4 regions of the Sphingomonas sp. PEI4 genome follow, and region 1 is predicted to be linked to each of the others. Evidence: predicted binding sites of a transcription regulator. Region 1 holds the regulator's gene; each other region holds the start of a gene.
What was found. Region 1 encodes LexA, which represses DNA repair genes until DNA is damaged. Its sites were predicted from a motif close to GTTCCNCNCTTGTTCT; they were not measured.
Positions count from the first base shown of each region.

Region 2: the regulator LexA is predicted to act here: its motif matches at 2,872-2,887, upstream of AC1MLZ_RS24860 (LexA family protein).
Region 3: the regulator LexA is predicted to act here: its motif matches at 5,416-5,431, upstream of AC1MLZ_RS22635 (ImuA family protein).
Region 4: the regulator LexA is predicted to act here: its motif matches at 5,483-5,498, upstream of AC1MLZ_RS23445 (ImuA family protein).

Region 1 is NZ_CM155258.1:563,636-571,055, forward strand. It holds gene AC1MLZ_RS02445 (L,D-transpeptidase family protein) at 1-393, shown strand, start outside; gene AC1MLZ_RS02450 (hypothetical protein) at 405-743, shown strand; gene AC1MLZ_RS02455 (SulP family inorganic anion transporter) at 766-2,250, opposite strand; sul1 at 2,319-2,374, opposite strand; gene AC1MLZ_RS02460 (molybdopterin molybdotransferase MoeA) at 2,683-3,864, shown strand; gene lexA (transcriptional repressor LexA) at 3,933-4,604, shown strand; gene AC1MLZ_RS02470 (adenosylcobalamin-dependent ribonucleoside-diphosphate reductase) at 5,478-7,420, shown strand, end outside.
Region 2 is NZ_JBWXPI010000007.1:14,055-21,474, reverse strand. It holds gene AC1MLZ_RS24875 (RNA replicase) at 1-728, opposite strand, end outside; gene AC1MLZ_RS24870 (replication initiator protein A) at 1,010-1,888, opposite strand; gene AC1MLZ_RS24865 (recombinase family protein) at 2,075-2,695, opposite strand; gene AC1MLZ_RS24860 (LexA family protein) at 2,934-3,353, shown strand; gene AC1MLZ_RS24855 (hypothetical protein) at 3,359-3,523, shown strand; gene AC1MLZ_RS24850 (DUF4113 domain-containing protein) at 3,457-3,918, shown strand; gene AC1MLZ_RS24845 (hypothetical protein) at 4,097-5,209, shown strand; gene AC1MLZ_RS24840 (helix-turn-helix domain-containing protein) at 5,541-6,047, shown strand; gene AC1MLZ_RS24835 (hypothetical protein) at 6,050-6,586, shown strand; gene AC1MLZ_RS24830 (Fic/DOC family protein) at 6,959-7,420, opposite strand, start outside.
Region 3 is NZ_JBWXPI010000004.1:65,719-73,138, reverse strand. It holds gene AC1MLZ_RS22645 (error-prone DNA polymerase) at 1-2,940, opposite strand, end outside; gene AC1MLZ_RS22640 (Y-family DNA polymerase) at 2,937-4,721, opposite strand; gene AC1MLZ_RS22635 (ImuA family protein) at 4,636-5,397, opposite strand; gene AC1MLZ_RS22630 (hypothetical protein) at 5,702-6,145, shown strand; gene AC1MLZ_RS22625 (hypothetical protein) at 6,142-6,300, opposite strand; gene AC1MLZ_RS22620 (HU family DNA-binding protein) at 6,359-6,628, shown strand; gene AC1MLZ_RS22615 (SOS response-associated peptidase) at 6,678-7,301, shown strand; gene AC1MLZ_RS22610 (DUF7146 domain-containing protein) at 7,344-7,420, opposite strand, start outside.
Region 4 is NZ_JBWXPI010000005.1:36,370-43,789, forward strand. It holds gene AC1MLZ_RS23410 (hypothetical protein) at 1-53, shown strand, start outside; gene AC1MLZ_RS23415 (hypothetical protein) at 206-1,069, shown strand; gene tnpC (IS66 family transposase) at 2,077-3,492, opposite strand; gene AC1MLZ_RS23425 (SOS response-associated peptidase) at 3,751-4,374, opposite strand; gene AC1MLZ_RS23430 (HU family DNA-binding protein) at 4,421-4,690, opposite strand; gene AC1MLZ_RS23435 (hypothetical protein) at 4,730-4,906, shown strand; gene AC1MLZ_RS23440 (hypothetical protein) at 4,903-5,349, opposite strand; gene AC1MLZ_RS23445 (ImuA family protein) at 5,519-6,280, shown strand; gene AC1MLZ_RS23450 (Y-family DNA polymerase) at 6,528-7,420, shown strand, end outside.

The sequences.
Region 1 (7,420 bases):
GGCGACCAGAGCGCGCTTGGCCGGTTCAAGTTCGATTTCCTGAACGACTATTCGGTGTATCTCCACGACACGCCGAGCCGCGCGAAGTTCGCAAGCTTCAGTCGGCTTTCGAGCCATGGCTGCGTACGCCTTGAAAAGCCTGCCGAACTTGCCGATCTGTTGCTCAAGGGCGATCCGGCCTGGACGCCAGAGATGGTCGACGCTGCGGTGGCCAAGGGCGACACGGTCCGCGCACGCCTCGTGAAGCCGGTGTCGGTCTACCTGCTCTACTGGACCGCGTTTGCCAGCGGCAACGGCCAGATGAACTTCCGCGCCGATCCCTATGACTGGGACGGCATCCTCGCCTCCAAGATCGAGGCACGCACCGCGCGCCAGACGATCGCCGCTCGCTGAGAGGATTTTCCATGACGATCTCCATCCGTACCCGAACCGCCATCGCCGGCGGCCTGCTCGCCGCCATGGTGTTGGCCGGTTGCTCGCGCTCCGAGCCAGAGCAGCCGCCAACCGACACAAACATGGTCGAAGACGCTGGTGTGACCGAATCCGAAGCGGCAGCGCCGGCTCCGGTCGAAGCCGCTCCCGTCGAGGCTCCACCGCCTGCCCCGGTTGTCGTCGAACCGCCACGGGAAAAGCCGATCGCGCCGGACGAGCAGATGCTCGACGATGCCGACGCCACCGGCATGACGTCACGCGTGACGCGCGACGAAGCGCCGACCGAGAACGAGGACGCGCCTCAGCAGTGAGGTGAGCGGATCCGGCCGGAGGTCATTCCCCGACCGGATCCGATACGTCGGGCGCGTGACGATCGACGAGCCTCTCGCTCGCGCGGTTGAGCCCGATGACTTCGACGATCCTGCCGTTGCGACGCAGCTTGGCGACCACGTCCTCAAGCGCACCGACTGCCGTCACGTCCCACAGATGCGCACCGGCTAGGTCGATCCGGATGACGCGAGCCGTGTCGCGCAGGTCGAATTTCTCGGTGAACACATCGGCACTCGCGAAGAATATCTGCCCACGGACCCGGTAGATACGCGTGTCGCTTGCGACGTCATGTTCGGTAGCGATGTCCATCACTCGACCGACCTTCCAGGCGAAGAACACCCCGCTCAGCAATACCCCGACGCCGACGCCCAGCGACAGGTCATGCGTCGCGACCGTGACGACGACCGTCGCGACCATCACCACGCTCGACACCTTGGGATAGCGCACCACGTCGCGGATCGAGCTCCAGGAGAAGGTGCTGATCGACACCATGATCATGATCGCGACCAGCGCCGCGACCGGCACCTGCGCAACCCATGGCCTGAGCGGCACCATCACCACCAGCAGGAACACGCCCGCCACCATCGTCGACAGCCGCCCGCGACCGCCATAGCGCACGTTGCCGACGGTCTGGCCGATCATGCCGCAACCGGCGATGCCACCGAACGCGCCCGCGGCGATGTTGGCGAGGCCAAGCCCGGTGCACTCGCGCGCTTTCGAGCTGGTCGTCTCAGTCAGTTCGTCGACCACGCTGGCCGTCATCATCGACTCGAGCAGCCCCACGGATGCCATCGCCAGCGCATAGGGCGCGACGATCCGTAGCGTTTCCCAGGTAAACGGCACGTCGGGGAACCCCAGCGACGGCAACGACGATGGCAACCGCCCGAGATCGCCAACCATCTTTAGCGGCATCGGAAACCACATCGCGATTGCCGTCAGCACGACGATGCAGATCAGCGGCGATGGAACCGCGGTCGATATGCGCGGGACGAGATAGATGATCGCAAGGCCACCCGCGATCATCGCATATGCCTGCCAGCTGATCCCGACCATCTGCGGCACCTGCGCAGAGAAGATCAGGATCGCGAGCGCATTGACGAATCCGGTGCGGACCGAGCGCGAGACGAACCGCATCAGCACGTCGAGCTTGGCGAGCCCGAATGCGATCTGGAGCAGCCCTGCGAGCATCGTCGCGACCAGGAGATACTGAAGTCCGTGCGCGTGAACGAGGGCGGCGGCGACCAGCGCGACCGAGCCTGCCGCGCCCGAGATCATCGCGGGCCGCCCGCCGGCAAACGCAATGACGATGCCGATCACGAACGAGGCGAACAGGCCGACTTCGGGATCGATGCCGGCCACGAACGAGAAGGCGATGACCTCGGGGATAAGCGCGAAGGTGCCGACCATGCCGGCGAGAACGTCGCGGCGCGCGGCGGCTTGGCCGCTGAACCATTCGGTGCGGTAACGAGAGATTGCTGAAGATGTCATGGATGTATCCGCATAGGACGCACGAACCGCCACAATTGCGCGAGCGGTTCACTTTGAAGACGTCGTTGCGTTGTCCGGCGGATCGGCGGCCGGAATAGCCACCCGGAATTGCACCGGGTCCAGGGCGAATGCTCGGCTTGATACCGAGTAGCATATCGCAGCGCAACCTGTTGCCCGTTACCCCAGCCCGGCATCCTCGCGAAAGTCAGGATGAAGAGGTTGCGTCTGCGGGGCCAACAACATTTGTCCTACACCCCCAGCCCATGGCAAAGCGCCAGGCATGCCCCAAACTAACGCGCTCCTGCCGGACCTTCTGCCGGACGAGACCGTTCCAAACCTCGATCGCCAGAACCGCCCCCACCGAAATGTCTCCCAGCGTGTGAACTTCCTGCACTTCCGGCAGGAACATCGCGCAATATCAGAGCTAAAAGCATGACCCTAGTCCCCGTCGCCGAAGCCCAGACCCGCCTCTTCACAATGGCCCCCCGCGTCGGTAGCGAGACCGTCGGCTTGCGCGACGCCGCAGGCCGGTGGGCCGCGCAGGATATCCTCGCGCGCCGCACCCAACCCGCCGCCGACCTCTCGGCAATGGACGGCTACGCGATCCGTTACGCCGACCTCCCCGGCCCTTGGAAAGTCATCGGCGAAAGCGCCGCCGGTCGCCCCTTCGCCGGCCAGGTCGCCGCTGGAGAAGCCACCCGCATCTTCACCGGCGCGGCGATGCCCGAAGGCTCCGACACGGTGATGGTCCAGGAAGAAGCCGAACGGGACGGCGAAGCCCTGATCCTCGCCGGCGAAGGCCCGACGACGTTCGGCCGCAACACGCGCCGCAAGGGACTCGACTTCTCCACCGGAACTCGCCTGATCGCCGCCGGCGACCGCCTCAGCCCCGCGCGCATCGCAGTCGCAGCGACCGGCGGGCACGGCAGCCTCGCCGTCAACCGCCGCGTGCGCGTTGCAGTTGCCGCGACCGGCGACGAACTCGTCCCCCCCGGCTCGATCACCGACGGCATCGCGCTCCCTGAATCGAACGGCATCATGCTCGCCGCGATGCTGGCCGACATGCCCGTCGACGTCATCGACCTCGGCATCCTCCCCGACAACCTCGACGTCCTGCGCAACGCCTTCGCCAGCGTCCAGGCCGACCTGCTCGTCACCACCGGCGGTGCATCGGTCGGCGATCACGACCTCGTCCGCCCGGCGATCGAAGCGGCCGGCGGTACCATCGATTTCTGGCGCATCGCGCTTCGCCCCGGCAAGCCGATGATGGCCGGCCGGATCGGCGGAATGATGGTGCTAGGCCTGCCCGGCAACCCGGTCTCGGCGTTCGTCACCGCTATCTTGTTCGTCAAGCCCGTCGTCGCGCACATGGCCGGCGCACGCGATCCGCTACCGCAGACGACGCACGCGCTGCTCGGCGAAGACCTGCCTGCGAACAACGCCCGCACCGATTATCTCCGCGCCGAACTCAAAGACGGCAAGGCCTATGCGTCCACGATACAGGACAGCTCGATGCTGCTGACCTTGGCCCGGTCGACCTGTCTGATCGTTCGCCCCGGCAGCGCTCCGATCGCATTGGCCGGCGAATCGGCGGAAATCCTCGTTATCGCGTGATACGGACGCTTGACGGCGTTAATTATGTTCCATAGAAGTTCCTCGTCTGTTCCGGACGGAGAACCGCCATGCTCACGCGCAAGCAGCACGAACTCGTCTGCTTCATCAACGATCGCCTCAACGAAACCGGCGTCTCGCCGTCGTTCGAGGAGATGAAGGACGCGCTCGACCTCAAATCGAAGTCGGGCGTCCATCGCCTGATCAGCGCGCTTGAGGAGCGCAACTTCATCCGCCGCTTGCCGAACCGCGCCCGCGCGCTCGAAGTGTTGCGGATGCCTGAGCGTGCGGAAAAGAAGGCGCAGGCGAAGGCATCGAATGTAAAACCCGCGTCCGCCGCCGTACCGCACCCGGCGAACGACGTCGTGGAGATACCTCTCCACGGCCGCATCGCTGCCGGCGTCCCGATCGAGGCCTTCGAAGGCAGCACGATGCTCGCCGTCCCCGCCGCGCTCCTCGGCACGGGCGAGCATTACGCGCTCGAAGTCTCCGGTGACTCGATGGTCGAGGCCGGCATCCTCGACGGCGACTACGCCCTGATCCGCCGTACCGAGACCGCTCGTGATGGCGAGATCGTCGTCGCTTTGATCGAGGACAGCGAAGCCACGCTCAAATACTTCCGCCGCGAAGGCGCCATGGTACGCCTCGACCCTGCCAATCGCGCCTATGACCCCCAACGCTATGCCCCCGCCCAAGTCCGCGTGCAGGGCAAGCTCTCCGGCATTCTCCGCCGCTACGACTGAGTAGCGGGTATCGAGACGCGTTTGACATCAAGGCGGTGCGGCGGATGAAAAGCCGATGTGGATGCCAAAGCGACCGGTAGTGACGGCCGTTCGCGTAGGCCCCGACAAAGGCCGGAGCGTTGCTCCAGTCGTCATAACCGGTAGTGCGGGATGTTATCAGTGCGTAGCATCGACACTCGACTAAGATGCTCGTCCTCTGGATCGGAGCAACGCCGTCTAACGATCGGTTTGCAGTCGCGCTCATTCCGTAACGAACCTCGGCGATTTTGCGTCTGCAAAAGCGGGTTGTACAAGGTGGCGCGCCTAAAGCAGACAATTCGCCGGTTGATGGAGCTACGCGTTTCCCGGTTGTCGCCCATGCCGAGGATTGTGTTGACGATGGCGCTGTCAGAGTCACGGACGGCAAGTCTAGCGAACAGCACCAAGGCCGCCGCTTAAGGCGGGTGATACCTTGTGCTTGAAGAAGCATGCAGAGCGGTTCGCCAATGGCGTTGGCAAAAGAAGGGATGTGCGATTGATGCCTCACCGTGCCGAGGCATCCTTCAATCCAGTTTCATCACCCGGTTCGCCAGACACAGGCTCGACAAGTTCGCCTGCTCGGGGCCTGTCGGTCATGCCCACGCGAGAGCGAACCAAAGGGGGGCTTTGGGTACGCCAGGAAAAATAGCATCGAACCTTTCATCGCGATCGGAGCATCGCGATGCGCACCACGCGCCTGCCCGAGCAATCATCAACCTATGGCATGAATGTACCGCTTCACACACTGCATGTTGCGCTTTCCGGATTTCAAACCCATAGATTGGAAGAGGCCATTTCCGTCCCGAGATTGGGTATGTCGAACGCTGGCCCGTACAATGACTTAAGGTTCGCCCGATGACTTCCGATACCGCAATGGGCCCGCTCGACCAGCCCGTCACCGTCCATATCTGGCGCGAGAAATACCGCCACGGTAGCGAGGCAACGCCGTCCGATACGTTCGCGCGAGTCGTCGGCGGCGTCTATGCGAACGACGATGCGGCGCAGGCCGCCAAGGCGCTTGGCGCGCTCGAAGCCCGCGACTGGGTACCGGGCGGACGCATCTTCGCAGGCGCAGGCACGACCAAACGCGTGACATGGATCAACTGCTTCGTCTCGCCGACGATCCAGGATTCGATGGACAGCGAACCCGGCCTACCCGGTGTCGGGATCATGCCGGCACTGAACGTCGCAGCGTTCACGCAGCAGCAGGGCGGCGGCATCGGCATGGATTTCGGTACGTTGCGCCCGGACGGCGCGGTCGTCGGCCGGACCGGATCGATCTCGTCGGGCGTGATCCCGTTCATGGCGATGTGGGACGGGATGTGCGTCACGATCCGGTCGAGCGGCTCTCGGCGCGGCGCGATGATGGGCGTGCTGCCGGTCTGGCACCCCGACGTGTTGGCGTTTATCTCCGCCAAGACGCGCAAGGATTTCTTGAAGAACTTCAACGTGTCGGTAACCGTGACGGACGACTTCATGGCGGCACTGGAGGCCGGCGCGGACTGGGACCTGGGCTTCCACGTGCCGCGCGCGGACGGCGAGCATGTCGCGGTCGGCGAGAAGGACGGGCGGCCGTGGTACGTCTATCGCCGGCTGCCCGCCGCCGAGCTGTTCGACCTGATCACGCGCACGACCTATGACTATGCCGAGCCCGGCGTGATCTTCATCGACCGCGTCAACCGGCTGAACAACCTCAACTATTGCGAGACGATCGCCGCGACCAATCCCTGCGGCGAGCAGCCCCTGCCGCCCAATGGCGACTGCGATCTCGGCCATGTGAACCTTGCCAACATGGTACTGCACCCGTTCACGCCCGAAGCGGCGGTTGACTGGGACCGGCTGCGTAGCGCAGTGCAGGTCGGCGTGCGGTTCCTGGACAATGTCCTCGACACCTCGCCCTTCCCGACGCCGGAACAGCGCGCCGAAGCGCTCGCCAAGCGTCGCATCGGTCTCGGCTATACCGGCCTCGGCAATCTGCTGCAGCAGATGCGGGTGCGCTATGGCCGCGCGGCGACAACGCTGGTCGAGGAGATCGGCAAGGCGATCGCGATCGAGGCCTATCGGACGTCGGTGGCGCTGGCACGGGAGCGTGGCACCTTCCCTGCCTACGACACCGAAGCATTCGCGCGCGCACCGTTCCTGACCAAGCTGCCGGTCGACCTCGTCGCGGACATCCGCACTTACGGTATCCGCAACGGCGTGCTGCTAACGCTCGCGCCGACCGGGACGACATCGATCTTCTACGGTAACGTCAGCTCGGGCGTCGAGCCGACCTTCAGCTGGCATTACGATCGCGCCGTCGTGATCGAACAGACCGCGACCGACCAGACGCTCGAGCGCTTCGAGGTGCAGGATTACGGCTGGTATTTGTATAGCCGGATGCCGGGCTTCGATCCTGCCGCAGCCCTGCCCGACTATATGGTCACCGCGCTCGAACTGTCGGTGGACGATCACATCGCCGTCGCCGCCGCCGCGCAGGCATGGGTCGACGCGGCGATTTCGAAGACCATCAACTGCCCTGCCGACATGCCGTACGAAGCGTTCCGCGAGGTCTATCTGACCGCGTACCGCGAGGGCATGAAGGGCTGCACGACCTATCGCCCGAGCGGCATTCGCGGCTCCGTGCTGTCGGTGAAGAGCGACACTGCCGAGCCTGAGCCGGTCGTCGCGCCGCCCTCTGTCACCGCATCCGACGTGCTGACCCGCCCGCAGGTGCTGAGCGGCAAGACGGTGAAGATCAAGTGGCCGATCGACGGCGAGAATTACTACCTCACGATCAACGATTATGTGCATCCCGA
Region 2 (7,420 bases), on a different replicon from region 1:
AGGGGAGACGGACGGAAGCATCGCGGAAGGAAAGGGACAAGGCTGTTCGGGAAGCGCATCCGGTAGACGTTTGACGTCTGCTCATAGCGCGCCTTTGGGCGATCGGGGGTTGGTTCGACCGGGACGCATCGCCGCTGCCTGTCGAGCATCCCCATACTGGCGAGGATCTTGAGGCCGCGCCCGACGCTCGCGCGCGACAACCCCGTGTGCGTCTCGATCCATTCCCATGTCGGGAACACCTTGCCGGCGCATGTGCGGGCGAGCTGCGTTAGCTGCTCGAACACCCGCACGGCCGCGGGCGTAATCAGCGTGACGAGGCGTTCGGCCTCGGTGAGCTGACGGGCCTCGGCGCGGGCAAGGCGCCTGATCGCGTTCTTACGCTTCAGCAGCTCGACGGCGTTGCGATAGAGCCGGTCCGTCTCGCCCTTCGCATAGGTGTAGAAGAAGTCGTCCTCGAACGTGCCGGCTTTCCGGCTGTGAGGATGGACGTGAGCGCGCGTCGGGTTCGGGGCGCCCGATCGCGACCTGGCCCGCTCGTTCGTCACCCTTTCGAGCGCCATGAAACTCGCGCGCGCGATTGAAACAGCTCCCATCTTTCGTCCCCTTTCGGGGCTGGGACCAGGCAAAACTAGAGCGTGGCGCGAAGCGCGCTCCCTTGAACCGAGGCTCGGGAACGGGTATGAGAGAGGTGTCTTACGACCTGATCGATGCCGCCAAGCATCGCTCATCACGTTCCAGGGTGCCCGGCCTTCGTGCCGGGCATTCGTTTATGTGGTCACAGCCGCTCTTTCCTCGATCTTGCCGACGTGCTGCCGGTCGAGAGGATTTTGCAGAATTAAACGGCGACGCGGAAGCGCTGGCGGTTCGTGCTATCCCGGATCAATGCCGAAAATCGTTCGTGCTATCCCGGATCAATGCCGCTGGGATTCGTGCTTTCGCGGATCAATGAGGGTTTTGGATTCGTGCTTTCGCGGATCAATCGACCCGCGCGCTGCCCCCCTGCCGCGAATCAGGCGAGCGCGGATGCGCTCGCTAGCTTCATGACTTTCGGTTCGATCACGACTTGGCAGTATCCGGTCTTTCTACCGGGTCGAGGCGCTGTCTTCGCGCCGCTGGGCGGGGCGTCGCACAGTATTACCCGGTAGTCCGGTATGGCATCGGCCTCTAATATCGCCTTCAAAGCATGGCGAAAATGGGCGAGAGAGTTTTGATAGCCGAGCTGGAGACGTAAGTCGTCGAGGCTCAATTCGTAAGCGCCATCGACGCAAGCCGAACGGGCGATTTCATATAGGCGGCGCTCGACTGGACCGAGCCGGAAATAGGCGGGTGCATAGTCGAGAACCTGCCGGTCGCGCAGGATCGCCCGAAAGAGCCAATCGCACAGGCGCACCCGGACCGCTTTCAGACGCTTCTCTCCTGGGCGGTCACCGTTCTTCGTGTAATAAAGTTTCGCCTCGGAAAGCCACGAGAAATACCCCTCCTCGCCTTCGCCACCTGCCTCAATGTCGGTCTTGATCTGCGTACCCTGAAGCCGTTCAAGCGCTTGCGAGAGGCGAGTATAGGATCGCGCGGAAGGATTGTTGCCCGTCACGGTGAACAGGTCATGCGCGGTAAAATAGAAGTCCTGCGAGACTTCGCCGCCAGCTTCGAGCTTCGCAACCATCAAGCTGGCGATGTAAAGGACGATCTCCTTGTCATAGATCGTCGCAACGCCCTTTGCCGTAGGCACGATCTCTATCGAAACGCTGTCGGTCTTGTAGGAAAGCGTTTTGGTCCACTTGCCCTTGCTGAGTGCGAAGAACGGGAACGCCATCAAGGATCGCTCGCCTCGCACTTCGCTCATAAGCGGGCTGTCGAGGGCGAAAAGATCAGCTTGGGTTGGCGGCATCGGCCTCGTCTCCATCATGGCGCCAATGACGCGGTTCCATTCTCGCCCCCTTTGCATTGATCCGCAAAAGCACGAATCCAGCTCGGGGAATTGATCCGGGAAAGCACGAAGACAGAGGGCGGGCCTGTGGGGCCGTCCTTGTCGACGCCGCCCTAGGGGCTAGGATTCGTGCTTTCGCGGATAAACTCATGTGACGCGCTCGCCGGCGGGCATGTCGAGGCGGGCGAGGTTGTTGTAGAGCGTCGACCGGCTGACGCCGAATGTGTGCGCGACCTCGCGGGCCGTCACCTCTGGATCGTCCAGCAGCCGCTTGGCCTGGCGCAGTTGCGAGAGTGACAGGATCGGGGGACGGCCGCCATTGCGGCCTCTCGCGCGAGCGGCCTTCAACCCGGCCCTGGTCCGCTCGCTGTTAAGCCGGCGCTCGAATTGCGCCATGCTGGCGAAGATATGAAAAATCAGCTCGCCCCCGGCGCTGGTGGTGTCGAGCCGTTCGGCAAGGCTTTCAAAGCCGACGCCGCGCTTGGCGAGGGCATTCACCGTAGCGATCAGGTGGGGCAGGTTGCGGCCGAGCCGATCGAGCCGCGTCACCACCAGCGTATCGCCAGTGCGTAACGTGCGCAGCGCGTTCGCCAACTCGGGCCGGTCGTCCTTCTTGCCGCTGCCATGCTCCGAATAGATATCGGCGCATCCGCTGGCGCGCAGCTCGTCCAATTGCCCTGCTAGGTTCTGGTCGTCGGTCGACACACGCGCGTAGCCCACCCGCATCGGGCCTGCCTTCTTGATCGCCGCGCTGTCATTGTCCAGCATTCGAGTTCACCCGACGTTATCTAGACGCTGATACCTAGACTGAAAGGTGGACGGTCGCCAGCGCCAAAGCGCTGGGACGGTGTTCGCTGCGTCCAGCGTCTATACGGTGTCCAGAATACGACCGTTTTCCGGACGGCGCGTGCTTCAACACAATGAGCCAGACGGAGCATCTGCGTGTTCCCTTTCCGTTCCATCGGGCGCTACAAGGGGCGCGAAGGGAATCACTATGCTGCCACTGATGCAGCCGGTGCCGATCGCCGAGGTGCCGACGGGGATTCTTCTACGGATCGTCGGCGCTGCGGGCGCCGGCTTTCCAAGCCCTGCCCAAGATTGGCAGGACGACGCGATAAGCCTGATAGAGCTGTTGAGGCTCGATCTGGCCGCGAGCTTCGTGTTCCGCATCAGCGGCAGCAGCATGATCGAGGCCGGGATCTACGATAACGATGTAGTCGTGGTCGATCGCGACACCCGCCCTGCACAAGGGCATATTGTGATAGCGATCGTCGATGGTAGCTTCGTTTGCCGCCAGCTCGTCGAGCGACGCGGCGGCGCATTCCACGAGGCCCGTAACAGCCAGCAATGCTACGAACCGACGTCGGCCGAAGGCGTGGAAATATGGAGCGTCGTGCGGACAGGCGTCCGCGACTACCGGCGCTAGACGGTATGTCGTGGGCGATCGTCGACGTCTCCAACTTCTATGTTAGCGCGGAGCGCCTGTTCGATCCGAGCCTGTCACCGCGCTCGACGAGCTGCGCGAGGCGATGGCGCGGCGCGCTGCGCGAGCGGCCGAAAAGATACGAGCGCAAGGGCTGGCGGCGAGCCAATTGATCGCGTTCGCGCATGGGTCTCGATACCGTGCCAACCCACCATCGGCGTCGCGATCGGCGCGGCTATCTCCCCCAATCAACGATCCCCGCGTCATCATTGGGATCGCAGCGAAGATGATGGAGGCGATGTTTCAGCCGGGAGGCGTCTATACGAAATGCGGAGTGCTGCTGGAGGATCTGACGCCGGAAGGGCAGGGGCAGACTGACCTCTTCGCAGTGCCGGACCCAAAGGCACCGGCACTGCTAGCCGCGATGGACGGGCTCAACGACCGGTTCGGGCGAAACACCGTCATCCTTGCCGCACAAGGATGCGGGGCGCGATCGTTCGATACCAAGCGATCACAGAAGAGCCCGGCCTGGACAACACGGATCGGGGAGATACCGATCGCGACATAGCCCTTGCCGGCCTGGATGGATGATCCTACCTGTTAGCCGTGTCACCACCGTTGGCACGGCCGCTGCCTTGGCGAAGGATCTCATGGTCCAACGAGTTTTGAATGCTCCTGCGTCCGCACCCTGATCCGGCCGTTGGAGACGAGCAGCGCGTCTCTGTCTGGCCGAGAAGGAGATGCGTATGTATTCGACAATCGACGGTGCAAAACAGCGCGCCAATTCGCTCGATAGAATTATGAAAACCAGCGGTTTTGCGTATCCATTGCGCAAGTCGCAGCACGCCGTGGCCCGCGGTGGCGGTTTTCGGGACTGGCACGACATGACTAGCGCTCTCAAGAAACAAGAGCGCCATTGTGACCCGGAAACCTTCCGGCGCCGGCTGTTAGAAGCGTTGCCGGCCCCGTGCGAAGCTCCGGTCAGGGCTTGGCTCAATCGGGAGCCCAGGGAAGAAGCGCCTGCCGGCGATGTTCCCGCTGGATGGTATCGCTACGTCTTTCCCTATCAGTTCACGGCCGCTGCGATGCTTCGTCACGATCCGGCGATCCGACGAGGCTCCGGGCCGGGCCAACGACTGCGCGAGAAGCTTGTCCCGGGTGTGCTTCTCAACATCAATGGCGGCGAGCGCCCATATGCCCGGCTCGAACCCGACACGCTGGCGATGGTGTTCGAGGGAACGCCGGAAGAGGTGTTCGGCAAGGACGCGCTTCACCCGCGTTTCGCGGTCGAGTTGAAGACCCTTCAGGATGCCGGCATCATCGATGTGCGAGATGACCATGTCGCCATCGTCCCGCCCGATCGCGACGAAATCCTCGATCGCGTACTGCGCGATAAGATCGACAAGGTAACGTATTGGCTTAGCGAACCGGGATATGCCGGCGATGCGAGCAACGCGCTGCGTGACGCACTGGCGGCGATCGGGATCGACGATGCTCTCCGACTTGCGGAAACCCTCCTTCAATATGGTGGGGAAGCTTATATCTTGCCGTCTGGTCCCATAAAGGAAACCCTCCGGGATCTGGCGGCGGTTGGTCGCATTCAGGCATTCGCGCGCTTCTTTGATCTGTCGGCGACGATCTGGCCGAAGGACAAGGAGCTGATCCGGGGTATGATCCCGGCTATTATCCTCAACGCCTATTTTGCCGAGCATTTGGGCTTAGTGGGTTCGAGCCGGCTTATGGCCTGGACGGCGAACACCCCAGAGTGGGCGCATGATGTCGACGCTGCACTATCGACACCGGTCGTTTTCGAACGGGTCGTTCTCGGCATGGCCGAGGCGATACGATCGGTGCCTTGAAGCAGGAATGACGTTGGTGGGCCTGCGCCTGGCCCACCAACGTCGCAACGGAGGGGCAAAGAATCGATGGCGAGCTGCGCGATAGCGTACGTTTTCACGCTGACCCCCAGGTCAAACCTGACCAGGACCCACTATGTACTCTGATCGCGTTCTGCGCGATTGCATGCTGGATGGACACGCGTACTGCTTCGCGGGTCATACAGGTCCAGGGCTCAAGGGCAACGATGACCTGGGGGGCGGACACTAAAGTCCCGGGGGTCGACCCGCCGCGGACCTTTAAATCGTGCCGCGTACGAGGCATTTAGCCTCTATGAACGCGGAGATGCAAGCAATGTCGTCAGAAACTGAAAAGGTGGTGCCACTTCGGCCTGCCGCTCCAATTCCCCCTGAAGCCAAGAGCTTCGAAAAGCGGTGGACCAAGAAGGTGCTGGAGCCGGGATTCACCCTTATCCCGTCCGTCTTGCTGCGAGCGCTGGTACGTCTGCACGTCGGACCGATCGAGTTCAGCGTGTTGCTCCAGATGATCGATCACTGGTGGGAAAACGAGGATATGCCGTTCCCATCGAAGAAGCGATTGGGGGAGCGTATCGGCGTGTCCGAAAAGACGATCCAGCGTGCGGTAGGGCGACTGGAATCCGAAGGCCTTATCCGCCGTGTGGCACGCCACAATCGCCTCGGTGGGCAGACCAGCAACATCTATGATCTGGCACCGCTAGTCGAGAAGCTTGGCCCGATTGCCGAGGACATGATGAAGGCCCGCGAGGAGGCTAAAGCGGCCCGTCGCTCTCCCGAGCGACCGGGCCATCGCATTCGCGCGACCGCGAAGAAGGCCGGCTGATCTTGTCGTATTTTCATCCCCTTACCGTTGCTGGCCAAGAGATCGGTTTCGATCATCTCGAGCCGTTCAGCTTGGTGGTACCAACAGCCACCAAGGCAGCGGGCGTGCGTATCGACGTTGTGTTTTCGAACCACTGCTTCTCCGAAACGTTCGATGCGCAGGTACACCTTGGGGGAGATGTCGATGTCTGGGATCGCGACAAGCGTCGGGTATTCGACCAGGTGCGCTATGACCTATCCAAGGCATTGCCTGGGATCATACAGGGTCTGCCAACCTCGGCTGTATTCCTCACGCCGGAATCCAACTTCGTTCGCATCACCATGCCCGGGGGTACGGCCGGTGCCGATTATCGAATGTTTTTTAGGATTACTAAGGCCGAGAAAGGGTCTGGTTGCGATCTGCGGCTTCGGGTGGAAAGCGCTTATAGCCCTACGGTCGGCCAAGCTGTGCCCGAACGCGATATGACCAAGATCCGCTTCGTTGTCCTCGTCGACAAGACGTTACGCGGTGAGAAGGTGCGTCGGCAGTACAAACGATAAGGGGCGCCAGAGGCGCCCCTTAAGTTCACTCGATATCCGCTTAGGGTTGCCCCTATCTCGCATCACGCGTGGACCCTCTTGCGAGGGCGGGGGAACGCTGTCGTCACCTTTCAGCGACTCAACCGATCTGTCGTTCCAGGGGGTCATTTAAGACCTGGGGGTTAATGATTCAACCCTCAACATCGTGGCCCTTGCCCAACCTGATGTGCCATGTGGCACCCAACCCTTGCCAAATACCTACGTCATTGCTGATCCGCCACAGGTCAGGCACTCTCGCGGGATGGCAAACCCAAAGAACGATTTCGAGCAGGCAGCGCAGATCGTAGAGGCTTTCGCTGAAGCGGAGACCGACCGATAGGGCGTCTCCGTGCGCTAGCGGGTCCGATCGCGGCTAGGGGGCACGGGCGCTGCCGCCTGATCAGGGCCACGTCCGATCTCCGCATCGAGGGCACCGCCCGTCTTAATGCGATCGGCGAGGAGCTGGCGGGTCGAGTCCCCGATCGTGCTGACCATACGGACGCTCTCTCCCCGATCGCGCGCCGTCTTTATGGCGGCGTCGACGATCGCCTGGGCGGGCGCGAGACGCGGGTCCGCGTTGTTCTTTTCCGGGGTGTTCTTCAGGAACAGCTCGGCCAACCGCTCTTGTCCCGGCGAATGGCCGGGGGGCAGGGCGGGCCGCTCAAGGGAGCGGACCGCCTTTTGGAGCTGCGCCGGCTGCTGGGAGTTGATCTGCACGCCTAGCGCGGCTCCGATCTCCCGCACCCGCTCAAGCGGTGATTGCTCCTTTGTGATGACAGCATCGACCTGTCGAACACCGAAATAGGTGAGAAGGTG
Region 3 (7,420 bases), on a different replicon from region 1:
ACCGTTCGCGATCCCCGTTTCGTCCTCGATCGTGATGAACAACACGCCCTTGGCGGAGCCGGGCTTTTGGCGGACCAGAATGATGCCAGCGACCTCGACGTGCCGGCCATCCCGAATGTTCGCGAGTTCGGCGCATTTGGTCACGCCGCGTCGCGCAAGTTCACCTCGGACGAACGTCAGCGGATGCGCCCGCAGCGACAGCTGCAGCGAGCGGTAATCCTCGATCACCTCGCGGCCGTCCGTCAACGGACGGAGAGCGACGGACGGTTCGATCCCTTCGGCGCTGATCGTCTCTGCAGCGCGATCCGCAGCCGCGAACAGCGGCAGCGGCGCCTCGCCAAGCCCCCTTACCTTCCACAGGCCCTGCCGGCGATCGGCACCGAACGCGTGAAACGCATCGGCATCCGCCAGCTTCTCGATCGCCGCGCGCTGGACACCTGACCGGCGCCAAACGTCCTCGACCGAGTCGAACAATGTCGTGCTGCGCGCGCCTACGATCGCAGCCCCGTCGGCGTTCGACAGCCCACGCACTTGGCGCAGGCCGAGCCGCACCGCGAGGTAGCGGCCGCCTGTCGGCTCCAACGTGCAGTCCCAGCGGCTCGCGTTGATGCACGGGGGCCGAACCTCAACATCGTGTGCCTGGGCGTCGCGCACGATCTGCGCGGGGGCGTAGAACCCCATCGGCTGCGCGTTCATCAGCGACGCGCAGAAGACGTCGGGATGGTGATGCTTCATCCAGCTCGAGGCGTAGGAAATCTTGGCGAAGCTCGCCGCGTGGCTCTCCGGGAAGCCGTAGGAGCCGAAGCCCTCGAGCTGGCGGAAGGTGCGTTCGGCGAAGTCGCGCGGATACCCGCGCGCGACCATTCCCTCGACCAGCTTTTCCGAGAAATGCGATACGCCACCGGTGACTTTGAAGGTCGCCATCGCTCGGCGCAGCTGATCCGCTTCCGCCGGGGTGAAGCCCGCGCCCACGATGGCGACTTTCATCGCCTGTTCCTGGAATAGTGGTACGCCGAGCGTCTTTTCCAGCACCGCGCGCAGCTCGGGCCGAGGATATTCTGGCTTCTCCAGCCCCTCGCGGCGACGAAGATAGGGATGAACCATATCGCCCTGGATCGGCCCTGGTCGGACGATCGCGACCTGGATCACGAGATCGTAGAACCGTCGCGGCTTCATCCGCGGCAGCATCGACATCTGCGCGCGGCTCTCGATCTGGAAGGTGCCGAGCGTATCCGCCTTTTGGATCATCGCGTACACCGCCGGATCGTCGTCCTGGAGGTCGGCCAAGCCGACGCGGATGCCCTTATCCTGCTCGAGCATGTTGAAGGCGCGGTTCATGCAGCCGAGCATTCCGAGGCCGAGCACGTCGACCTTCATGAACTTCAGCGCATCGATGTCGTCCTTGTCCCACTCGATGATCTGGCGATCTTCCATCGCGGCGGGCTCAATCGGCACGAGATCGTCGAGCCGATCATGCGTCAGGACGAACCCGCCCGGGTGCTGGCTCATGTGGCGGGGCACGCCGATCAACTTGCGGGCCAGTTCCAGGGTCAAGCGCAGCCGTCGATCGCCGATATCGAGGTTGAGTTCCTCGACCTGCTTCTCACCCACGCCTTCGGCGGACCAGCCCCACACCAGCCCCGCCAGCGAGGACGTCAGGTCTTCGGGCAACCCCAATGCCTTGCCAACATCGCGCACCGCACCGCGAGCGCGGTAGCGCTGGACGACCGCAGTCAGCGCGGATCGGTCACGGCCGTAGGTCTCGTAGATCCACTGGATGATCTCTTCACGGCGCTCATGCTCGAAGTCGACGTCGATGTCGGGTGGTTCGCGCCGCTCGCCCGACACGAAGCGTTCGAAGAGAAGCTCGTGCTTGATCGGATCGATCGAGGTCACCCCCAGCACGAAGCACACGCACGAGTTCGCGGCCGAGCCACGCCCTTGGCACAGGATGCCGCGGCGGCGTGCTTCGCGCACGATCGCATAGACGGTCAGGAAATAGGGCGCGTAACCGAGCTCGCCGATCAACCGCATCTCGTGGCCGATCTGGTCGGTATAGGCAGCCGGCACGTTGCCATCGAACATCCGCTCGACCGCCTCGGTCGCCAGCTTCTGCAGCGCGTCCTGCGCACTCAGGCCATCGATCAGCCGCTCGTGGGGATATTGATAGGCCAGCTCACCAAGATCAAAGTTACAGGCCCGGGCGATATCGACGCTGGCGCGCAGCGCATCGGGATAATCACGAAAGCGCCGGACCATTTCCTCCGGTGATTTGAGCGCGCGATCGGCGTTGATCTCACGGCGGTAGCCGAGCTCATCAACGGTGCACTTCTCGCGCACGGCCGTAACCACGTCCTGCAGAAGGCGGGCTTCGGGCGCATGGTAGAGGACGTCACCGGTTGCGACCGCGCGGACGCCGGCGCCGCCAGCCTGCCTAGCCAGCGCATCGATACGGACGGCGTCGTCCGGCCGCCGGCGCTGGAACAGCGCCATGTACCCGCGTCGGCCGTAAACCGTCTTCAGGTCGGCAAGTGCCGCAAGGTTCGCCTGATCCGCCTCGTCCGGTAGCAGGATAGCGATGATCCCCTCCGACCATGGCTCAAGGTCGTGCCAGTGCAGCAAGCAGCCCCCCTTCCCCGCCCGCTTCTTCCCGACGGTTAGGAGCCGCGTGATCCGTGACCAGGCGGGGCGATCGGTCGGATAGAGGATCAGGCGGCGCCCGCAGGAAAGATTGACACGCGTACCCGCGATCGAGCGGACGCCGGTCGCCTTTTGCGCCTCCCAGGCGCGCACGACGCCCGCCACCGTACCGATGTCGCTGATCCCAATCGCGGAATACCCGAGCAGTGCCGCCGCCGCGAACAGCTCGTCGGGGCTCGACGCGCCGCGCAGCAGCGAGAAATGGGTGAGCACCTGAAGCTCGACATAGGGCGCGCTCATGCGAACACGCCGTGGATCCACCAGCTGAGATCGCCGGTATCATCATGGGTGCCGTCGCCGCGCCGGAACACCCAGAAACGGCCGCCTGCTTCATCCTCGACGCGGTAATAGTCCCGCACCGCCCAGGTCTCGGCGTCGCGGCGCCACCATTCGCCGTGGATCCGCTCGGGGCCATCGCCGGCGACGACCTTGTGCGCCTCGCCACGCCACTCGAAGCGCCGCGGCGGTTGATCGGGCAGCAGCGCGATGACGCCCCACAATGGCTCCGGTCTGGCGAACAGACGCACAGGTCGCTGCCATATCGGCCACCCTGCCGGCATTTCGACCGGGTCGGCGCGCGCGACCGCTCGCTCGGGTACATGGCTCGGGATCGGCGCGATCCGATAGACGGCATTCGGGCCAATGCGGCCGGCGACGACATCGACGAGGCGCGCGGGGTCGCGCACCAGAACCTCGCCGGCTAGCACTGCGCCGAGATCCACTGCATCGAGCGGCTCGGTATGCGGCGCCACAAGCAGGAACTGCTCAAGCCCCAGTCCGGGATCAATGCGCTCGATCCTGAGCTTCAGCAGTCGCAGGAGATGGGGAACTTCGCGTGTCGGCCGCGATGTCCCGACGGCAACCACCTGTTCCGTCCCGTCGACGCACAGCCCCGACAGTCGGAGCGATCGCGCACCGAGCCCTCTCGCCTGCAGTACCTCGGCCAAATCGCCCAGCAGATCTTCCATCACCTGCGCGATCGCCTCGGCCGTGCCGATCGGCTCGAGCAAGCGGCGCTCGACGGCTGGAACGGTGACATCTTCGCGCGGTGTGATCGGCTCCGCTACGCCACCGAGCGCCTGATCAAGCCGGGTGATGGCGGGCAGGCCCAGCCGCCGCGCGAGCGGGCCGCGCGCGACCGGCAAAAGGTCTGCGATAGTCTCGAAGCCGAACCGCTTGGCAGCGCTGAGCGCCGTGCCGGTCAGCCGCAAGGCAGCGATCGGTAGCGATGATATCGCTCGGACCGTACCACCGGCCGGCACGATCGTCAGATCTTCCCGGCCGTACCGGGCGAGCGCGTGTGCGGCACCGGGCGTGTCGGCGACCGCAACGCGCGCGGTAAACCCGGCACGCTGGCAAAAGGCGCGCAGGCGTCGGCAAAATCGCTCTTCTCCCCCGTAGAGGTGATCGCAGCCGGCGAGGTCGAGCCACAGGCCATCGGTCGGCGTCGCGGCCGCAATGGGCGACCAACGCCGAACGGCAAGCAGCGCCAGGCGATCGAGCAGGACTGCGTCCGCCTCTGGTTCGGCGGGCCGGAAGTCGAGATCGGACACCAGCGCGCGGGCATGCGTCGCGGCCATTCCGACATGGATGCCGAGCGAGGTCGCCGCGGCACAGACGGCCACAACTTCCTCACGACGCCCGACCTTGCCGACAAGCGCCAGCGGAGCGTGAGCGGTTGCGGGCCGTGTCACGATCATGGCCGGTCGCGTGACCGACTGGTCCTTGTACGGATGGCTCGCAGCTTCCGATCGCCGCCCGAGTTCGCGCATGGGCGGCTTCGCATGCGCCGGAAGCGCGGCTATCTGCCCGGCAACCTCGGCCTTGGTAGGCGATTGCGCCCGCGCCCAGCGCGCACCCGGCCGCCATCCGCCACCCCTCGGGACAGAGCATTCACCCGGATCGTCGTCGACCGGAAGCTGGAGCGCGGGCCGCTCAGGCCGCGGCGTAGCGTGCCGGTCCAGCCGTCTCAGCCGCTCGATGGCCAAGTGCGGCAGGAACAGCGAGACAACCCGTCTCATCGCACCCCTCCACGATCAATGAGAAGGACCCGCCAGTGCGTTGACGCGCCAGCTCGACCGACCAACGGGCGCGTCCCACCCCGGCAACCGCGAGCCGCTGCGACGGGGCGCTGGCGACCCGCCAGCGCGTCCAGGCAGCGGAGGGCTCGCCGAGCGGGTCTTGCGATCGGCCCCGCCAGCGGCGCAGGAGCAGTACGGGAATGTCGGCTTCAGCAGCGACGAGCTGCAGGCGCCGCGTGGCGACCATCGAAACCTTTGCCGCCTCGGCCACGACCGCTGCCGGCGTACCATCCCGGATCGCGTCCTCGACAACCGCCAGAAGCGCGGCGTCGTCCTTGGGCTGGGCGTAGATCACGTTCGCCGAGCACAAGCCGGCTTGCGCCAAGCCGGGGGCGTAGAGATCGTTCCGGCAGCTTGCCCAAAGCACCGGGGCACGAGTGTTCCGCGCTTCTCGCGCGGCTACACCGGCAAGGAACAGCGTGGCAGCCGCATCGTCGACCAGCGAACAGGTCCGTGCGGCGACCTCGTGCAGTGCTCCAGCCCGGAGCCCTCCCCCGTTCAGACGATTGTCGAGGTCACTCACCCCGAACGGCAGGACCCGGTATTCGGCGATCGGCATCGCAATGCTTCGCAGATGGGCGATGCTCTGGGGAAGCGAATCGAGGGCGGCTGACATGGTGGTTAGACTCCACGTGTTCGCTTTATGTTCCGTTACCGCCGACGCTTGGTCAACGGATTTATGTCTGCCGGACCGAGTCTTTGGGCTTGACCGCAGCCGAGGGCCGGACGGTACGGAGTCGTAACGAATACTAGGTCTACAGCGCGATCTCGAGTGAGTTGCCAGTGTCGCCGCGCACGATCGCGGGCAGTCGCCACGAAAACTGACGGTACGCACCGCGTGGAACGGTTACACAACAGACCAAAAACAAACCAAGAAGATTTTGCTTTCGTTCTGCCATCGGCTGACTCATAGAATCGAGATGCCGATCCGCCCTGAAAACCGCTGGCTTTACCCGATCGACTGGCGCCAGCTGTCGGACGTGATCCGGTTCGATCGGGCCGGCGCGCGCTGCGAGCACTGCTCGAGGCCGCATATGCGTCGGGTCGCCCATCTTGGCGATGGTCGCTGGTGGGATGCCGATGCCGTGTGTTGGCGCTCCGGCCGTGGCAAGCGGATCGCGCTCAAGGGCGGCTTCATTCTGGCGTCGGTACGAACGACTTATGTCGTGCTGGCTTGTGCGCATCTCGATCACGATCCAGGCAACAGCATGCCCGGCAATCTCGCGGCGCTCTGCCAGCGTTGCCATATGATCCACGATGCGGCCGAGCATCGATGGCAGCGCTGGTGGAACGTCTTTCGCCTGCGCGCGATCCGCGACCTGTATGAAGATCCGCGCGTCACGCGAGAGCGCAGCGCGCGTTAGAAATCCAGCCTGCGGCTTTGCATCGGCTCGGCCGCCAGCTCGGCGATCGGCCCCTGCCCGCACCCGGCCTGATACACCTCGTCCACGTCATGATTAGCTAGTTTGCGGACCATCGAGCGGGCGCCCGCGACGTACGCATCGTCGAGCAGCATCATTGTATCGGCGCTCGGCACGGCTAAGGTCCGGCCAGATCCACTAGGGAGAGTAAGTAGCATGAACATCGGTGAACTGGCGAAGGGCGTCGCTGGGACGACAGGCACGAGCGAGGCAGAGGCCAAGGCCGCAATCGCCGCCGTGTTTGACCAGATCGCAAGCGCGGCCGCAAAAGGCGAAGACGTCTCGATCGCCGGCTTCGGCAAGTTCTCGGTCAAGGATCGTCCTGAGCGCCAGGGCCGCAATCCGTCGACCGGCGAGGCGATGACGATCGCTGCATCGAAGAAGGTTTCGTTCACGCCCGCCAAGGGTCTGAAGGACAAGCTCTAAGGCCAGAGTGCCGGCGGGCGGAGCTTGCCGGCACCGAAAGGGTGCTCGGATGTGCAATCGATACAGGCTGACCGCGAAGCAGGCGGAGATCGCGGCGACATTCGGCATCCGCCCGCCTTACGAGCCCGACGAGACGTATCCGGTCCCCGACATCTTTCCGACGGGCAAGAAGACGCCGTTCTACGGCCAAGTGGTCATCCAGGACGGCGCCGACCGGAAGATCGAGCGGATGGAGTGGGGTGTACCGACACAGGTGCCGAGCAAGCGCGATCCAGCGGTCAAGCTCACCAAGTACGTGACCAACGTGCGCAATCTCAGTTCGAGCTTCTGGCGGTCGATGCTGACGACGCCGGGGCGTCGTTGCCTGGTGCCGGTGACGGCGTTCTCCGAGTTCGGGATCGCGCCTGGCGAGGACGGAAAGAAGCCGCTGCACTGGTTCGACGTGCCTAGCCGCCCGATTTTTGCCTTTGCCGGAATCTGGCGACCGACCGAGCGCGGGAATGCCTATGGGTTCTTGACCACCGAGCCGAATGCGATCGTCGCGCCGATCCATCCAAAGGCGATGCCGGTGGTCCTTCACGACGACGACTATGATCACTGGCTATCGGCACCATGGGACGATCTGAAGGGGCTCGTCGCCCCCTACCCTTCCCAGTTGATGCGGCTTGGCTGACACGCCCATGATCCGCGTAATTCAGCTGCCGCAGTTGCGGTTTCATGCGCTTCGCTGGTGCGCGCGCCAGGCGTCGTTCCAGTCGTCATGATCCTCGGGCACGCGGCTGATGAGCTCGC
Region 4 (7,420 bases), on a different replicon from region 1:
AGATCGACAAACTTTTCGACCAAGCTGGCCCAGATGAGCGATCGAAGCCCTGAAAGGCAATCTGATTGGTTTACTCCAACGACTGCGGAGGTCATCCTACGGGCAACGGGGTGGAGCAAGTGATGGCCGTGGAAGATAGACGCGCCACTCGGGTTACCGCCGAAACTACGGCGGATATCAACACGATAAGAACGGGCGGGGTCGAATGAAGCGCATTGATCTAAGCGCACTACTTCAAGCTGTATCGGCTCTGGCGGTGATGACAGAACGGCTGGTGCGACCGATAGACGTTATGAAGCATGACGGAACGCTCTGGATAACTATAGGTGAAATAGGGTCGTCGCTCGGACGGAACCTGAAGACAATTGGCGATATTGTAGATCCGCTCGAGCTGCCTGTAACAGCCGGAGCGATCAACAGCTATCGCTCAGCGTTAGGAAAACTGACGGCTACCAAGAATACGAACAACGTGTTCGGCCTCACGCAAAGTACAGCTGATGCTCTGCGTCGCGCATACGATCACTTGATAACAGGGTTGAATCAGGAGATTTCACAGCACAGAGGCTTTGTCATCGACCCGATGGAGGTCAAACATATCGATCACGCCGAGGAACGGTTTGGCAAAGAGGTGCTTATCGCATTTCCAGGGATCCGCAACGACGTGGTGGCAGCTGCAAAGTGTCAGACATTCGAACTCTGGACAGCCTCCGTCATGCATTTAATGCGGGTTGCGGAGACGGGAGTCGCGGCATTCGCTGACGATCTTACCGTCCCGATCGGTAAATCATGGGGCACTACTATAAATGAAATTCTGAAAGCCTTGGACGATGCCAAGGGACAGAAGGGCGCTCCGGAATTGCAGGCTCGCCTCAAAGCCGATCCGTCGTTCAAACAATGGGCGTCTGAAGTAGCTAGCTATCTCAACTTTGTGAAAGACGCCTTCCGAAACCCGGCGATGCATCCTGGCTTGAGCTTTGATCGGGACGAAGCCACCGTAATTTCTCATAACACACGATCGTTGATGCGCGCGTTGGCTAAACGAGTAACTCAGAAGGCTCAGATCGATTAGTCGTGGAAGGGTTCGATATCGAACGCGCAATGGCTTGGTATTCCCGATAATTTCAGGCGCGCGGAGTTTTCCATTGTTGATGTCCTTCAGGCGGCTGAGATGACTAATTTGCCAGTAGCCGTCGCTATCCTGTCTGCGATTGCAGCAAGCGTGTCTGCTTTAGGCTCGCGACGGTCATCGCGCATCGCCCTAATGGCGAACGGGCCTGGTGTTGAGATCTCCGCCGGAGTGTACCAAAGGGAAGATGACACGATTGGATGGGTAGTCTTAACCAATGTCGGGGGTTCAGAGGCTAGAGACATATATATTGAACTCTTTGCTGACCCGCAAAGTAAGATTTGTGGATTAGCGTTCGACAGAGAGCTGCCATTGATAATCTGGCATCAACCGTTCCTTCGCCGGGGCTCAAGCGCACAAATCAATATGCCGATGATGGTATTTCGCGAGCTTGGGCTGAAACAAAGCAGCGAAGTCGAGCCATTTAACCACTTCTGGATCTCTTATACGGACCGTCTTGGGCGCGGTCACGGCTTTCATGCAGCTGTCGATTATATGTCTCAACCTATCGACGTAGCCAGCCTAGCGAAGACAAACGTCGCGGAGAAGGAATGGGCCCAAGCGGCAGTACAGATATCAGCGCCTCCAACTTTCGACCTTGCTACGCTGCGAACTTGGAAGCGCTTTCGTATCGTCATACCACTGGTGAGGCGGCTATTTCCTCGAATAATCCAACTGCCATCGCCGGAACGGGTGGCAATCCGCCGGATGACCACGAAGAAACACAGGCCCTTCGCGGTGAGGTCGCTACAGGTAGATTTCCCGAATGAGAAGCCTGAGTATTGGCCCGTTTTTGCGATCTACTCGGAAGACAAGCCGGGGAAAGCGCTTTGGCATGGCCAGAGTGCCGGGTCAGCTGGTAAGGTTAAGCGTCTTATTGGTTCGATATCGGGAGCTATAGGCGACGTCGAAATCGTGGAGTTTGCGGCTGGCGGGTATCTGCTCACCCCCTATGCGGCGAGGGTCGGCGCACGACGCTGTGAGATGACGTCTACGATCGCTTGGAGGGCGGTCTTGCCGTGTAGCTTTGCTGTGGCGATCACGGAGACTGTGGCAGCGTAGAACTGCGAGCCCCAGGTCGAGCGGAAGCAACCGGTTACCTTGCGGAAGATCACCGACATGCGCAGCGCGCGTTCCGAGCCGTTGTTGGTGTAGGGCACGTCGCGCCGGGTCATGAACACGAACAGGTCGGTGCGGCACCTCTTGATCGCGCGCATGAGCTTTTGCCCCTGCTTGTGCGGTACTGCGAGCTTCATCAGGCCGGTCAGTTGTCGCTCCAGCCGGGCGAGATACTGGGCAAGCGTTGTATTCTTGAGCCGGTCTCGTCGTTTGCCGATGTTGCAGGCCCGCTTGAGCAAAGCCTTGAAGCCCGGTGCGAACATCATGTCGCCGCTGTCGATGGCATATTGTGCGTCGCGTAGCAGGTGCGCCAGGCAGACCTGGCGCTGCTCGCCATGGCCGTTCTGCGCACCGTAGCGGTCCGCTACCCAGACCTTGGGCCTGGCCCCGCCCAGGAAGTCGGTGATGATCCGCGCGGCGCGGGTGTCGGCGATGATGTGATAGATCGCGGTAGTGGTGTGCATGACCCACTGCCAGTGCTTGCGCCCGCAGACCCGTGCCGACGTCTCGTCGGAAGCGATCACCTCGGCCCGGCGGACTTCCTCGCCGATCTCCTCGGCCGCCTCCAGCATCGGCTTGAGCGCGCGCTGGAGGATATTGGCGACCGCACCTTCGCTGATGTCGAGACCGAAGACCGTCTTCATGATCTCCTTGAGACGCTCGAAGCTGATCGCTTGCGTGACGTGGAGATGGATCAGCAGTGCCTGGATGCCGGGGCCAAAGGGTGAGCCCGGCTCCATCCCTTCGGGTACAGGTGCAGTGAAGGTGGCCTCGCAACACGGGCATACTCCGCTATGCAGATGGACGCGCGTCGTCACCGGCTTGATCGGCGGGATCTCGATATGATCATAGGCATGAACCTTGCGCTGGTCGTCCTGGCTCAACGCCGCGGCGCAGTTCGGGCACTGCGTGGCAAGGGCCTCGACCACCTGGTCGGGATCGGCAGCCAGCGCGCGGGTGACACCGGGGCGACCCTTGCGGTCTTTGCGCTGGCGCTCGGGCAGGTTTGGCTTTTGTCCGGCGCTCGGCGGTATCGAGGAATTGTCCGGCGTCTTCGGCGGCTTGCCCAGCTTGTCCTCCAGCTCGGCCACACGCCTCTCAAGGCGCGTGATGGATGCCGCCTGAGTCTCTACCAGGGCGCTTAACTCCGCAATTCGCGCGGCCTGAAGCGAAATAACTTCCGCCTGCGCCAGCACCAGCGCGACCAGCTCATCATGCGAAAGCGCTCGGACGGCTTCGACGTTCATGAGGATTCTGAATCAGCAAGCGCGCAACGGCGCAAGCAAAATCCGGCAGCCCCACCCAACCTCGGACTATGCAGCCCGTGTCACGCCGCCTGTGTTACCGCCGCAAGGGGGTGAGCAGATACGCTGGCGGAGGGGAGGTCGCACGGACACGCTCACGCGTTTCGTTCGATGCTCTGCTCCGTCAAATCGAGGAGATCGACTAAGCATCGCCGGAGGGTATGACCATCCCTGATCGCTTCTCGAGCCGAAGGACGCCAATCAGTCGACCTTCATTAACTGAGATGGGTATGGGGAGACGACATCACGTAAATCATCCCAATCCCCAGTCAGCCAGCGTTGATAGTCTTCGTCATGGAGGATCACCGGCATCGCTTTCGGATGAACTGGTGCCACGACTGAATTCGGCTCCGTAGTTAGAAAACCGTATGCGTTCCCGCGCTCAGTTGGCCTCCAAATACCGGCGAATGCAAAAACCGGCCGACTTGGTACGTCGAACCAATGCAGCGGCTTCTTGCCGTCCTCGCCAGGTTGGACGCCGTATTCGGAAAATGAAGTAACCGGGACGAGGCAGCGCCGTGCTGGCGTAATGAGCATCGACCGCCAGAAGCTGGACGACAAATTCCTGACGTTGGTGACATATTTTGTGAGCTTCGTCGCGGGATCGCGCTTGCTCGGAATCTGCGTGGGCACGCCCCATTCCATGCGCTCAATCCGGCGATCGTCACCGTCCTGCACGATAACGGCCCCATAGAACGGCGTCTTCTTGCCAGTTGGGAATATGTCGCCGACCGGGAAGGTTTCGTCGGCCTCATAGGGAGGGCGGATACCGAACGTAGCAGCCACGTCGGCCTGCTTCGCCGTCAACCTATACCGATTGCACATCCGCGCCTCCTGTCGGCGCCAGCGAACGATCGCCGGCGCATGTTCGTCAGAGCTTGTCCTTGAGACCCTTGGCGGCCGTGAACGCAACCTTCTTGGACGCTGCGATCTTGATAGCTTCACCGGTCGACGGGTTGCGTCCGTCCCGCTCAGGGCGATCCTTCACGGCAAACTTGCCGAACCCTGGGATAGAGACTTCCTCGCCCTTTGCAGCGGCGTCCGCAATCTGATCAAAAACGGCCGAGATCGCCTTCTTTGCGTCGGCCTCGCTAGACCCAGTCGACGTCGCAACACCTTTGGCCAGCTCGCTGATGTTCATGCTACTCATGCTCCTTATAAACGAGCAGGACCCTTACCCATGGCAAGCGACGAGACAAAGACCGTGCTGGACGAGGCGAATGCAAAGGCGGTTGCGCTGATGCTCGACAAGCTCGAGAACCACGACGTCACCGAGGTCTATGAGGCGGTCGGCGGGGTAGGGCCGATCGCTGATCTAGCGGCTCAGGCCATGAAGACGCGCAACATCGATCTTTAAGAGGCGGCGTGTCGCTCGCGGGTGATGCGGGGATCCTCATACAGGTCCCGCAACGCCCGCAGGCGAAAGGAATTCCACCAGCGCTGCCAGCGATGTTCAGCTGCATCGTGGATCATGTGGCAGCGCTGGCAGAGCGCTTTGAGGTTTGCCGGCGCACTGTTGCTCGGGTCATGATCGAGATGCGCGCACGCCAGAACGACATAGGTCGTCCGCACCCTCGCCAGTGCGAAGCCCCCCTTCATCGAAACCCGCTTGCCTTGGTCCGATCGCCAGCACGACGTATCAGCGTCCCACCAGCGTCCATCACAAAGATGAGCGACGCGGCGAAGGTGCGGCCGACGGCATTGCTCGCAGCGCCTGCCGGCACGGTCGAACCGGATCGTGCCTGACAGCTGCTGCCAGTCGATCGGGTAGAGCCAGCGGTTCTCGGCGCGGATCGGCATCGCATTTCTATGAGTCACGCGACCGGTCTTGGAAAGCGGAATTTCACCGTCTGTTGCCGGTTCGTATCGCGTGCGTTCCATTCCGAAACGATGAGCTGAGACGATCGGCGCTTGACCAACTGTCCGCATTAACGGAACATAAAGGGAACGAGTAGAGTCTTAGAACACGATGTCCTCCGCCCTCGATTCCTTCGCGCCAAGCATAGCGCATCTCCGGACGATCGCCACGCCGGTCACGGATTACCGTGTGCTGCCTTTCGGCATTGAGGAGCTCGACGGCCGACTTGGGGCTGGGGGTCTGCGTGCCGGCGCGCTTCATGAGGCAACGGCACAAAGCGGAGCATTGGTTGATGATGCAGCCACCACGCTGTTTCTAGCCGGGATCGCGGCGCGCGAAGCGGCAATTGCCGGCGGGCCGGTTCTGTGGGCGAGCTGTAGGCCAAACGTCTATGCGCCGGGACTGGCTCAGGCTGGTCTTGCGTCAGCAAGCGTGATCTACGCGCACCCTCCTGACGATGCCGCGTTGCTGGCTGTGATCGAGGACGCGGTGCGCGACGGCACGCCGTCGGCGATCGTCGCGGAAGCAAGCAAGGTCTCGATGGTTGCAACGCGTCGCCTGCAGCTGGTCGCAGCTGAAGCCGACATGCCGGTACTGCTGCTGCGTCGTCGCCGCGGCCGTGACCAGGATCCCTTCGCCGAACCGTCCGCCGCGTGGACGCGCTGGCGGATCGGCTCCGCGCCTTCGGCGCGGCTGGAGGTCGCGGGCGTAGGAAGAGCGAGATGGACGGTCGAACTGGCGCGGCAACGCGGCGGTGAGGGCTTTTCCCTAATTGTGGAGGGCAGCGATGAGACGGGTCGTCTCGCTGTTCCTGCCGAACTTAGCCATAGAGCGGCTGAGACGGTTGGAACGGCCCGCTACGCGGCCGCCTGAGCGGCCCGCCCTGCAACTGCCGGTCGACGACGATCCTGGTGCCTGTTCGGTGCCGCGGGGCGGCGGTTGGCGGCCTGGCGCCCGCTGGGCGAGAACCAGTGCGCAGTCGCGCGAAGAGGTTGAGGCGCAGATCGCGTCGCTTCCTGTCCACGCGAAGCCGCCAATGCGGGAGCTTGGCAGGCGATCGGAAGCGGCGAGCCACCCGTACAAGGCGCACGCGCCTGCATTGCGGCTCGCCACGCCAGTTATGCCCCCGGTCCAGCACGCGCCGCTCGCTCTCGTTGGCAAGGTCGGCCGGCGCGAAGAGGTGGTCGCTGCCTGCACCGGTGCGCAGTCGCTCGGCATCCATCCCGGTATGGCCGCCACCCACGCCCGCGCGCTGGTGTCAGATCTCGACTTCCGTCCGTTTGAGCCGGAAGCCGATGCAGCACTCCTCGATCGCCTCGCTCTGTTGGCGGTACGGCGCTGGTCGCCGATCGCGGCTGTCACCCCGGCTGATGGCCTTTGGATTGATCTCGCCGGCTGCGATCACCTCCATGGCGGAGAAGAGCGGTTTTGCCGTCGTCTGCTCGCCTTTTGTCGTCGTGCAGGCTTCACCGCGCGCGTCGCGGTCGCCGATACGCCGGGGGCCGCCCACGCGCTGGCCCGTTTTGGAAAAGCCGATCTTACGCGCGTCGAGCCGCACGGCACGGTCGAGGCACTCAGCCCGTTGCCGATCGCATCGCTGCGCCTGACGCCCACGGCGTTGACCGCGGCGCGCAAATTCGGATTCGAACGGATCTCAGATCTCCTGCCAGTCGCGCGCGGACCCCTCGCGCGCCGGCTCGGGCTGCCGACCATCACACGCCTCGATCAAGCCCTGGGCGGTGTCGCAGAGCCAATCACCCCGCGAGAGGACATCGAGGTCCCGGCGGTCGAACGCCGGTTACTGGAGCCGATCAGCACGGCCGAGGCGATCGAACAGGTCATGGGTGACCTCTTGGGCGATCTTGTCGTGCTGCTGCGGGCGAAAGGCGTTGGCGCACGCTCGCTCCGCCTGACGGGAATGCGCGTCGATGGCACCGAGCAAATCGTCGCGGTCGGCACATCCCGGCCGACACGGGAGGTCTCTCACCTTCTGAGGCTGTTGAAGCTGCGGAT